4 regions of the Enterobacter sp. MGH 24 genome follow, and region 3 is predicted to be linked to each of the others. Evidence: predicted binding sites of a transcription regulator. Region 3 holds the regulator's gene; each other region holds the start of a gene.
The links. The regulator CRP, encoded in region 3, controls carbon source genes, mostly activating them, when cyclic AMP is high. The targets are predictions, from matches to a motif close to ATGTGANNNNNNTCACAT.
Positions count from the first base shown of each region.

Region 1: a site for CRP is predicted at 1,203-1,220, ahead of L370_RS03660 (2-hydroxycarboxylate transporter family protein). Genes of this name have one in related genera too.
Region 2: a site for CRP is predicted at 669-686, ahead of L370_RS14415 (PTS mannitol transporter subunit IICBA). Genes of this name have one in related genera too.
Region 4: a site for CRP is predicted at 957-974, ahead of epd (erythrose-4-phosphate dehydrogenase). Genes of this name have one in related genera too.

Region 1 is NZ_KI535657.1:3,903,588-3,905,795, forward strand. It holds gene L370_RS03660 (2-hydroxycarboxylate transporter family protein) at 1-937, opposite strand, end outside; gene L370_RS03655 (NAD-dependent malic enzyme) at 1,349-2,208, shown strand, end outside.
Region 2 is NZ_KI535657.1:1,560,926-1,563,133, reverse strand. It holds gene L370_RS14410 (DUF3302 domain-containing protein) at 1-283, opposite strand, end outside; gene L370_RS14415 (PTS mannitol transporter subunit IICBA) at 943-2,208, shown strand, end outside.
Region 3 is NZ_KI535657.1:1,032,680-1,034,887, forward strand. It holds gene L370_RS16810 (phosphoribulokinase) at 1-211, shown strand, start outside; gene L370_RS16805 (OsmC family protein) at 300-704, opposite strand; gene crp (cAMP-activated global transcriptional regulator CRP) at 1,016-1,648, shown strand; gene L370_RS16795 (YccS/YhfK family putative transporter) at 1,706-2,208, shown strand, end outside.
Region 4 is NZ_KI535657.1:546,840-549,047, reverse strand. It holds gene tkt (transketolase) at 1-840, shown strand, start outside; gene epd (erythrose-4-phosphate dehydrogenase) at 1,169-2,188, shown strand.

The DNA of each region.
Region 1 (2,208 bases), 2.9 Mb from region 3:
TCACCCTGAAGTATTTACACAGGACGGCAATCAGGATCATCAGCACCGGGCCGGGAATGTGGACCAGTTTTTCAAACAATCCGCCGACGATGAAAAACGCGCACACCATCAGCAATCCGCCCCCCATCAGATGAAAATCCGTCTGCTGAGCGCTTTGTGCCCCGGCAAACAGACTGGCGTCGTCTTTACTCCGCGTGAGCATGCCGTTTCCCGAAAGCGCAGGACGTTTCGCGCCGAGACGCGCCAGCGAGCCCGCACAAATAATGGCGAAGATATTCCCGACGACCGCAGCGGGTGCCAGCTGCGCAACGTAGACGTCCGGCGTCTGCCCCAGTATTGCCGAATAGGCCAGGGACAGCGGCAAAATCCCCTCGCCAATTCCGCCGCCGATGATGGGCACAATGATGAAGAAGAAGGTGTGGTAAGGCGTATAACCAAACAGTGAGCCCACCATGAGGCCGCTCAGCACGGCCATGCAGGTCCCCGCCGCCAGCGGAACAAACATGCGCATCATCCCCTGGATCAGCAGCACCCGGTTCATTCCCAGAATGCTGCCGACCACCAGGCAGGCGATGACGAAATAGAGCAGATTCGCCTCTTTCATCAGCAGGTGTACGGTATCAAGGGTTTGTTTCCCGAATACGCCAAAATAGACCAGCACGGAGGGAACCATCAGGCACAGGATCGCCGGGCCGCCGATATCCTTCAGCACCGGGATTTGACGCCCCACTTTGGCAAACGCGAAGCCGAGGGTCATGATGACCGCGAGACCACCTATCATATTTTTCGGCAGCAGCCCTGCCCAGGCGGACGTCGCCACAATGGCGGCAATCCCGACGAACAGCATCAACGGGACCGTGCCCACCTCGGCATTGTTGAGCCCAAAGGCAAAACGCGAGGTAGACAGCTCAGAAGTCGGTACAGGATTATCTTTCATATAATCACCTGAAAATTGTGTTCGGATATACAGAGAAAGGAATAACTGAAATTATTCCTGATACGAAAAAATGTTCTTAAATATAAATAATGAATTATGCGGCCTTTTCTAAAAACAGGCTCAGGGTGAAATTAGCATGTGCTCCCGCAGAGAAATGTGAACGCAATAACTCTTTCCTTTTAAATAATTTAATTCATCATTATGTAACTAAAGTTATTCATGGCGATCGGTGCATTCCTTTTTGAAATTAATAAAACCAGAAAGAATGTGAACTTTATCACTCCTGCTCCGTTAGCTAAGCGCTAAATTACCCCCCAATCAAACGCACAACAAACCGTGTCTTTACACCCAGTAAAGCCACTGTTTTTACTCGCCTTTTATCTGTATTGCTTAAATATTCAGGAGTTAACCATGTCCCGGAAAGAAGTTCTGTACACCCCCTATAACGGGGCCGTATTGCTGGAAAATCCGCTGCTAAATAAAGGGCTCGCATTTATTAAAGAAGAGCGTGACAATTTTAATCTGCATGGGTTATTGCCGCACAACGTTGAAACCATTGAAGAACAAACCGAGCGCGCCTGGGTGCAGTTCTGCCATTTTAAAAGCGATATTTCGCGTCATGTTTATCTGCGAAATATTCAGGACACCAATGAAACGCTCTTTTATAATCTCCTGCGTTCGCATCTGAAAGAGACGTTACCGATTATATATACCCCGACGGTCGGTGAAGCCTGCGAGCATTTCTCCACGATTTATCGACGCGCACGCGGCCTGTTTATTTCATGGCCTAACCGCCATCGTATTGACGAGATGCTGCAAAGTTTTTCGCGCAACGACGTTCGCGTGATTGTGGTGACGGACGGGGAACGTATTTTAGGGCTTGGCGATCAGGGTATCGGCGGAATGGGCATCCCCATTGGCAAGCTGTCGCTTTATACCGCCTGCGGCGGGATCCATCCGGCCTCTACCCTGCCGATTATGCTGGATGTCGGCACCAATAATCAGCAACACCTCGACGACCCGATGTACATGGGCTGGCGTCATCCGCGCATCAGCGACGACCAGTACGCTGAGTTTATGGATATGTTTGTCAGCACCGTTAAAGCGCGCTGGCCCAATGTTCTCCTGCAATTTGAAGACTTCGCGCAGAAAAATGCCACCCGACTTCTCCAGCGCTACCGCGACCAGCTGTGCTGCTTCAATGATGATATCCAGGGCACGGCCGCCGTCACAGCAGGGACGCTGATGGCGGCGGCGCATGCGGCGGGCAC
Region 2 (2,208 bases), 530 kb from region 3:
TGGCCAGCGCATCCATGCCCGGAACCTCATCAGGCTTGGTGATGTGGTTTTGCATCCCCCAGCCGCGATCTTCACGGTACAGCGTGGCCCATATCCACAGGAACGGCCAGATGGCATGGAGCGTAAACAGGCTAATCCAGCCTGCCGTATGAATCGCATCGGCATGGGGATGGTTACGCTTTTTGGCCATATTATAAGGAATGTCATGGATGGCGATGATTCCATAAAAGAGAACCAGAAATACAAAAATCAATACGCCCAGCGCAAAATAGTTGAGAAACATATTCTCCTCACTTAAACAACGTCAACTCATTAAATTAATAAAACAGTACGCAACCTAATTAATTTATTTTAAAATACAAAAGGCATGCTGGTTATTTCAGAGCCGGGGAGTATCGGTTTTTATAATATCTCCATGCAAGTTTATAAGCGTGTCAAAATATATCCTGAATAATAATATACTTAACCTTACAATATGAGCGTAATCCACGTTTTAACTTTTCGCCATACCACACATCAAAAGTGGTTTTTTAGCTTATCGTGTCGTGCAATATCATCCTGGCGCTGAATCGCGAAGCAGAGTTTGCCGCCGATCACAGCCGGAGAAATCTGTATAAAAATATTTTGTGAAATCAGTCACAATCCAGAAACAAACCCACAAAATCAAATCGTGATACTCATCACATAAAAGAGTGGTTTTTGTCGTTTTTCTCGCCATCGTATTTTTTTTGTCCATTCGTTTTGTGATTCAGATCACCTCATTGATGTCCGCACCCCCTACATTTACGTGATGCGTGTCACACAAATTTCCACCGTCTGGACAGTTGAACGATTCAGTGCCAGATTTCACAGCATCAGAACAGGGTCCGGCTACCTCTGCCGCCTCATTAACAACAAACCTCGGGCCGCAAGCCTAAGCGCAAACAGAAGAAGGGGTGTTTTATGTCATCCGATTTCAAGATCAAAGTTCAAAGCTTTGGTCGTTTCCTCAGCAACATGGTGATGCCAAATATCGGCGCGTTTATCGCGTGGGGTATCATCACCGCATTGTTCATTCCGACAGGGTGGTTGCCTAACGAAACGCTGGCGAAACTTGTTGGCCCAATGATTACCTATCTCCTGCCGCTGCTCATCGGTTTCACCGGGGGTCGTCTGGTGGGCGGTGACCGTGGTGGCGTAGTGGGTGCCATCACGACCATGGGTGTTATAGTCGGTGCGGATATGCCGATGTTCCTCGGTGCGATGATTGCCGGTCCTCTGGGCGGCTGGGCGATTAAGAAATTCGACGTCTGGGTTGATGGTAAGATCAAATCCGGCTTCGAAATGCTGGTGAACAACTTCTCTGCGGGCATCATCGGGATGATCCTCGCGATTCTGGCGTTCCTCGGCATTGGCCCTGCGGTTGAAGTGCTGTCCAAAATTCTGGCGGCAGGCGTTAACTTCATGGTTGCGCACGACATGCTGCCGCTGGCGTCTATCTTCGTAGAGCCGGCAAAAATCCTGTTCCTGAACAACGCCATCAACCACGGTATCTTCTCGCCGCTGGGTATTCAGCAGTCACACGATCTCGGCAAGTCTATCTTCTTCCTGATTGAAGCTAACCCGGGTCCGGGTATGGGCGTTCTGCTGGCGTATATGTTCTTTGGTCGCGGCAGCGCGAAGCAGTCTGCTGGCGGTGCGGCAATCATTCACTTCCTGGGCGGTATTCACGAAATTTACTTCCCGTACGTGCTGATGAACCCACGTCTGATCCTGGCCGTTATCCTCGGCGGTATGACCGGCGTGTTCACCCTGAGCGTGCTGGGCGGCGGTCTGGTGTCTCCGGCTTCTCCGGGTTCCATCCTGGCGGTACTGGCGATGACGCCGAAAGGGGCGTACTTCGCGAACATCGCGGCGATCTGTGCGGCGATGGCGGTCTCCTTCGTGGTCTCTTCTATCCTGCTGAAAACCAGCAAAGTGAAAGAAGACGACGATATCGAAGCGGCAACCCGTCGTATGCACGACATGAAAGCCGAATCCAAAGGCGCGACCCCGCTGGCGGCTGGCGATGTCTCTAACGACCTGAGCCATGTGCGTAAAATCATCGTTGCCTGCGACGCCGGTATGGGTTCCAGCGCAATGGGTGCAGGCGTACTGCGTAAGAAAGTGCAGGATGCGGGCCTGACCAACATCTCCGTCACCAACAGCGCCATTAACAGCCTGCCGCCG
Region 3 (2,208 bases):
AAGTATCCCGTCCCTGGATGAGAGCTTCGTGGTGATCCATTTCCGCAACCTCGACGGCATTGATTACCCCTGGCTGCTGGCCATGCTGCAGGGCTCGTTTATTTCGCACATGAATACGTTAGTGGTGCCGGGCGGAAAAATGGGGCTGGCGATGGAGCTCATCATGACGCCGCTGGTGGAGCGACTGATGGAAGGGAAGCAGATTGCGTGACGCCTGTTGCCGGATGGCGCTTCGCTTATCCGGCCTACGTTCGTGCAGTTGTAGGCCCGGTAAGCGCAGCGCCACCGGGCTTTGTTTTTTAAGCCTCGATCACTTCATACGAATGCGTGATTTTTACCGCTTTCTCCAGCATTAACGCCACAGAGCAGTACTTCTCCGCAGACAGGTCCACCGCACGCGAGACCGCCGCGTCTTTCAGCTCTTTACCGGTGACCACAAAGTGCAGGTTAATATGGGTGAACAGGCGTGGCGCCTCTTCGCGACGTTCTGACGTGAGTTTGACTTCACAATCCGTCACGTCATGACGACCTTTTTGCAGGATCGACACCACGTCAATTGCGCTGCATCCCCCTGCCGCCATTAGCACCATTTCCATTGGGCTTGGTGCTTTATCGCCGGAGTTACCGTCCATCAAAATCTGGTGTCCTGAAGCGGACTCGCCCAGGAACGTTAAACCTTCAACCCATTTCACGCGCGCTTGCATATTCTTAAACTCCAACGTTGCATTTTTGGTGACAGATTACGCGTGCGTTACATTTCTCGCAATGGAAGGCGACCTGCATCATGCTGAAGCGAGACACCAGGAGACACGCGGCGAAAGCTATGCTAAAACACTCTGGATGCTACAGTAATACATTGACGTTACACATGTATGCAGAGGACATCAAACTTTACTGGCTGCGAAACGTTACGGTAGCCGACTTCCCAGGGTATGGGTAAGAATTCGATTGCAACCCCAGAGTCCGGATGCATCTGATGACTCTGGTGACAGCTTATAACAGAGGATAACAGCGCATGGTGCTTGGCAAACCGCAAACAGACCCGACTCTCGAATGGTTCTTGTCTCATTGCCACATTCATAAGTACCCATCAAAGAGCACGCTGATTCACCAGGGTGAAAAAGCGGAAACGTTGTATTACATCGTTAAAGGCTCGGTGGCAGTGCTGATCAAAGATGAAGAAGGGAAAGAGATGATCCTTTCTTATCTGAACCAGGGCGATTTCATCGGTGAACTGGGCCTGTTTGAAGAGGGCCAGGAACGTAGCGCCTGGGTTCGTGCAAAGACAGCATGTGAAGTGGCTGAAATTTCTTACAAGAAGTTCCGTCAGCTGATTCAGGTTAACCCTGACATCCTGATGCGTCTTTCTTCCCAGATGGCGCGCCGTCTGCAGGTCACGTCAGAAAAAGTGGGTAACCTCGCCTTCCTGGACGTGACAGGCCGTATCGCGCAGACCCTGCTGAACCTGGCGAAACAGCCAGACGCCATGACCCACCCGGACGGCATGCAAATTAAAATTACCCGTCAGGAAATTGGTCAGATCGTCGGTTGCTCCCGTGAAACAGTGGGCCGTATCCTGAAAATGCTGGAAGATCAAAACCTGATCTCCGCCCACGGTAAAACCATCGTGGTCTACGGAACGCGTTAATTCCGCTTAAACGGCGTGCCATCGCAAGGTGTCACGCCGTTTTTGTCTCTACTCCCCATGTGGCGCAGGCTGATCTATCACCCGGAAGTTAACTACGCACTGCGGCAAACGCTGGTGTTGTGCCTTCCTGTGGCCATAGGTCTGATCCTCGGACACCTCCAGCAAGGCCTGCTGTTTTCCCTCGTGCCCGCCTGCTGCAACATCGCCGGTCTTGACACGCCGCATAAGCGCTTTTTTAAACGCCTGATTATCGGTGGCTGCCTGTTTGCTGGCTGCAGCCTCGCCGTACAGCTTTTACTGGCTCGGGATATCCCGCTGCCGCTGATCCTGACCGTACTGGCCATGACCCTCGGCGTGACGGCGGAAATCAGTTCGCTGCACGCCCGCCTGCTTCCCGCTTCGCTGATTGCGGCCATTTTCACGCTGAGCCTCGCCGGGAATATGCCGGTGTGGGAGCCGCTGCTGATCTACGCCCTGGGGACATTATGGTACGGGCTGTTTAACTGGTTTTGGTTCTGGCTGTGGCGGGAACAGCCGCTGCGTGAATCCCTGAGCCTGCT
Region 4 (2,208 bases), 490 kb from region 3:
TCTAACCTGACCCTGTGGTCTGGTTCTAAGCCAATCAACGAAGATACTGCCGGTAACTACATCCATTACGGTGTACGTGAATTCGGTATGACTGCGATTGCCAACGGTATCTCCCTGCACGGTGGTTTCCTGCCGTACACCTCTACCTTCCTGATGTTCGTTGAATATGCACGTAACGCCGTGCGTATGGCTGCGCTGATGAAACAGCGTCAGGTGATGGTCTACACCCACGACTCCATCGGTCTGGGCGAAGATGGTCCAACTCACCAGCCGGTAGAGCAGGTGGCTTCCCTGCGCGTCACCCCGAACATGAGCACATGGCGTCCATGTGACCAGGTTGAATCCGCGGTGGCGTGGAAGTACGGCGTTGAGCGTCAGGACGGTCCAACCGCGCTGATCCTCTCCCGTCAGAACCTGGCACAGCAGGAACGTACTCCAGAGCAGCTGGCGAACATCGCTCGCGGTGGTTACGTGCTGAAAGATTGCGCGGGCCAGCCTGAGCTGATCTTCATCGCCACCGGTTCTGAAGTTGAACTGGCTGTTGCAGCGTGGGAAAAACTGACTGCCGAAGGCGTGAAAGCGCGCGTGGTCTCCATGCCGTCTACCGATGCGTTCGACAAACAGGATGCCGCTTACCGTGAATCCGTCCTGCCTAAAGCGGTTTCCGCGCGTGTGGCAGTGGAAGCGGGTATCGCTGACTACTGGTTCAAATACGTGGGTCTGAACGGCGCTATCGTCGGCATGACCACCTTCGGTGAGTCTGCTCCGGCAGAGCTGCTGTTCGAAGAGTTCGGCTTCACCGTTGAGAACGTTGTCGCGAAGGCGAAAGAACTGCTGTAATTGCTGTTTTGCCCGGTGGCGCGCTAGCGCTTACCGGGCCTACAAATGGCGCGAAAGTAGGCCGGGTAAGCGCTAGCGCGCCACCCGGCTTTTTTGTAGACATTATTCCACCTAAAATGTGACGCAAGTCATATAGCTCGCTTATTCATCTGGACAGACATTCCTTTTATTCCCCGATTCGCTTATTCTTGCTGAAGCGTTTCAGTCGATTAAATGTTCGACAATTGACCAATCAATCGCAGTTTGTGACAGCAAGGATTCCCCTTCGGGCGTAGCTGGATTACTCTTTCAGCCACCTCAAACTCAGGGATTGCTTTGCAGGAGATCTATGACCGTACGCGTAGCGATTAATGGCTTCGGTCGCATCGGACGTAACGTGGTTCGTGCTTTGTATGAATCCGGACGTCGGGCGGAAATAACCGTGGTGGCAATCAATGAACTGGCGGATGCTACGGGCATGGCGCATTTGTTGAAATATGACACCAGCCACGGACGCTTTGCCTGGGATGTACGCCAGGAAAGAGATCAGCTGTTTGTGGGCGATGACGCTATTCGTGTGCTGCATGAGAACAGCATCTCCGGGCTACCCTGGCGTGAACTGGGTGTGGATGTGGTGCTTGACTGTACCGGTGTCTACGGCAACCGAGAACATGGCGAGGCGCATCTGGCTGCTGGTGCAAAAAAAGTCCTGTTTTCTCATCCCGGCAGTAACGACCTCGACGCGACCGTCGTGTTTGGCGTCAACCAGCATGAGCTGCAGGCCGAACACCGTATTGTCTCCAACGCCTCCTGTACCACCAACTGCATTATTCCGGTCATCAAACTGTTAGACGATGCGTATGGTATTGAATCCGGCACCGTGACCACGATTCATTCCGCCATGCACGATCAACAGGTTATCGACGCCTACCATCCGGATTTACGACGCACTCGCGCGGCGAGCCAGTCAATCATTCCGGTGGATACGAAACTGGCGGCAGGGATCACCCGAATCTTCCCGCAGTTTAACGATCGGTTTGAAGCGATTGCTGTGCGTGTCCCGACGATTAACGTCACTGCAATCGACCTTAGCGTGACGGTGAAAAAACCGGTAAAAGCCTGTGAAGTCAACCTGTTGCTGCAAAAAGCGGCACAGGGGGCATTTCATGGTATAGTTGACTATACGGAATTACCGTTGGTCTCAGTAGATTTTAACCACGACCCGCACAGCGCCATCGTTGATGGCACGCAAACGAGAGTCAGTGGTGCACACCTTATCAAGACGCTGGTCTGGTGTGATAACGAATGGGGCTTTGCTAACCGAATGCTCGACACCACGTTAGCAATGGCCGCTCAAGGTTTCAGGTAAGACGCATTGTGCGTCTGCAA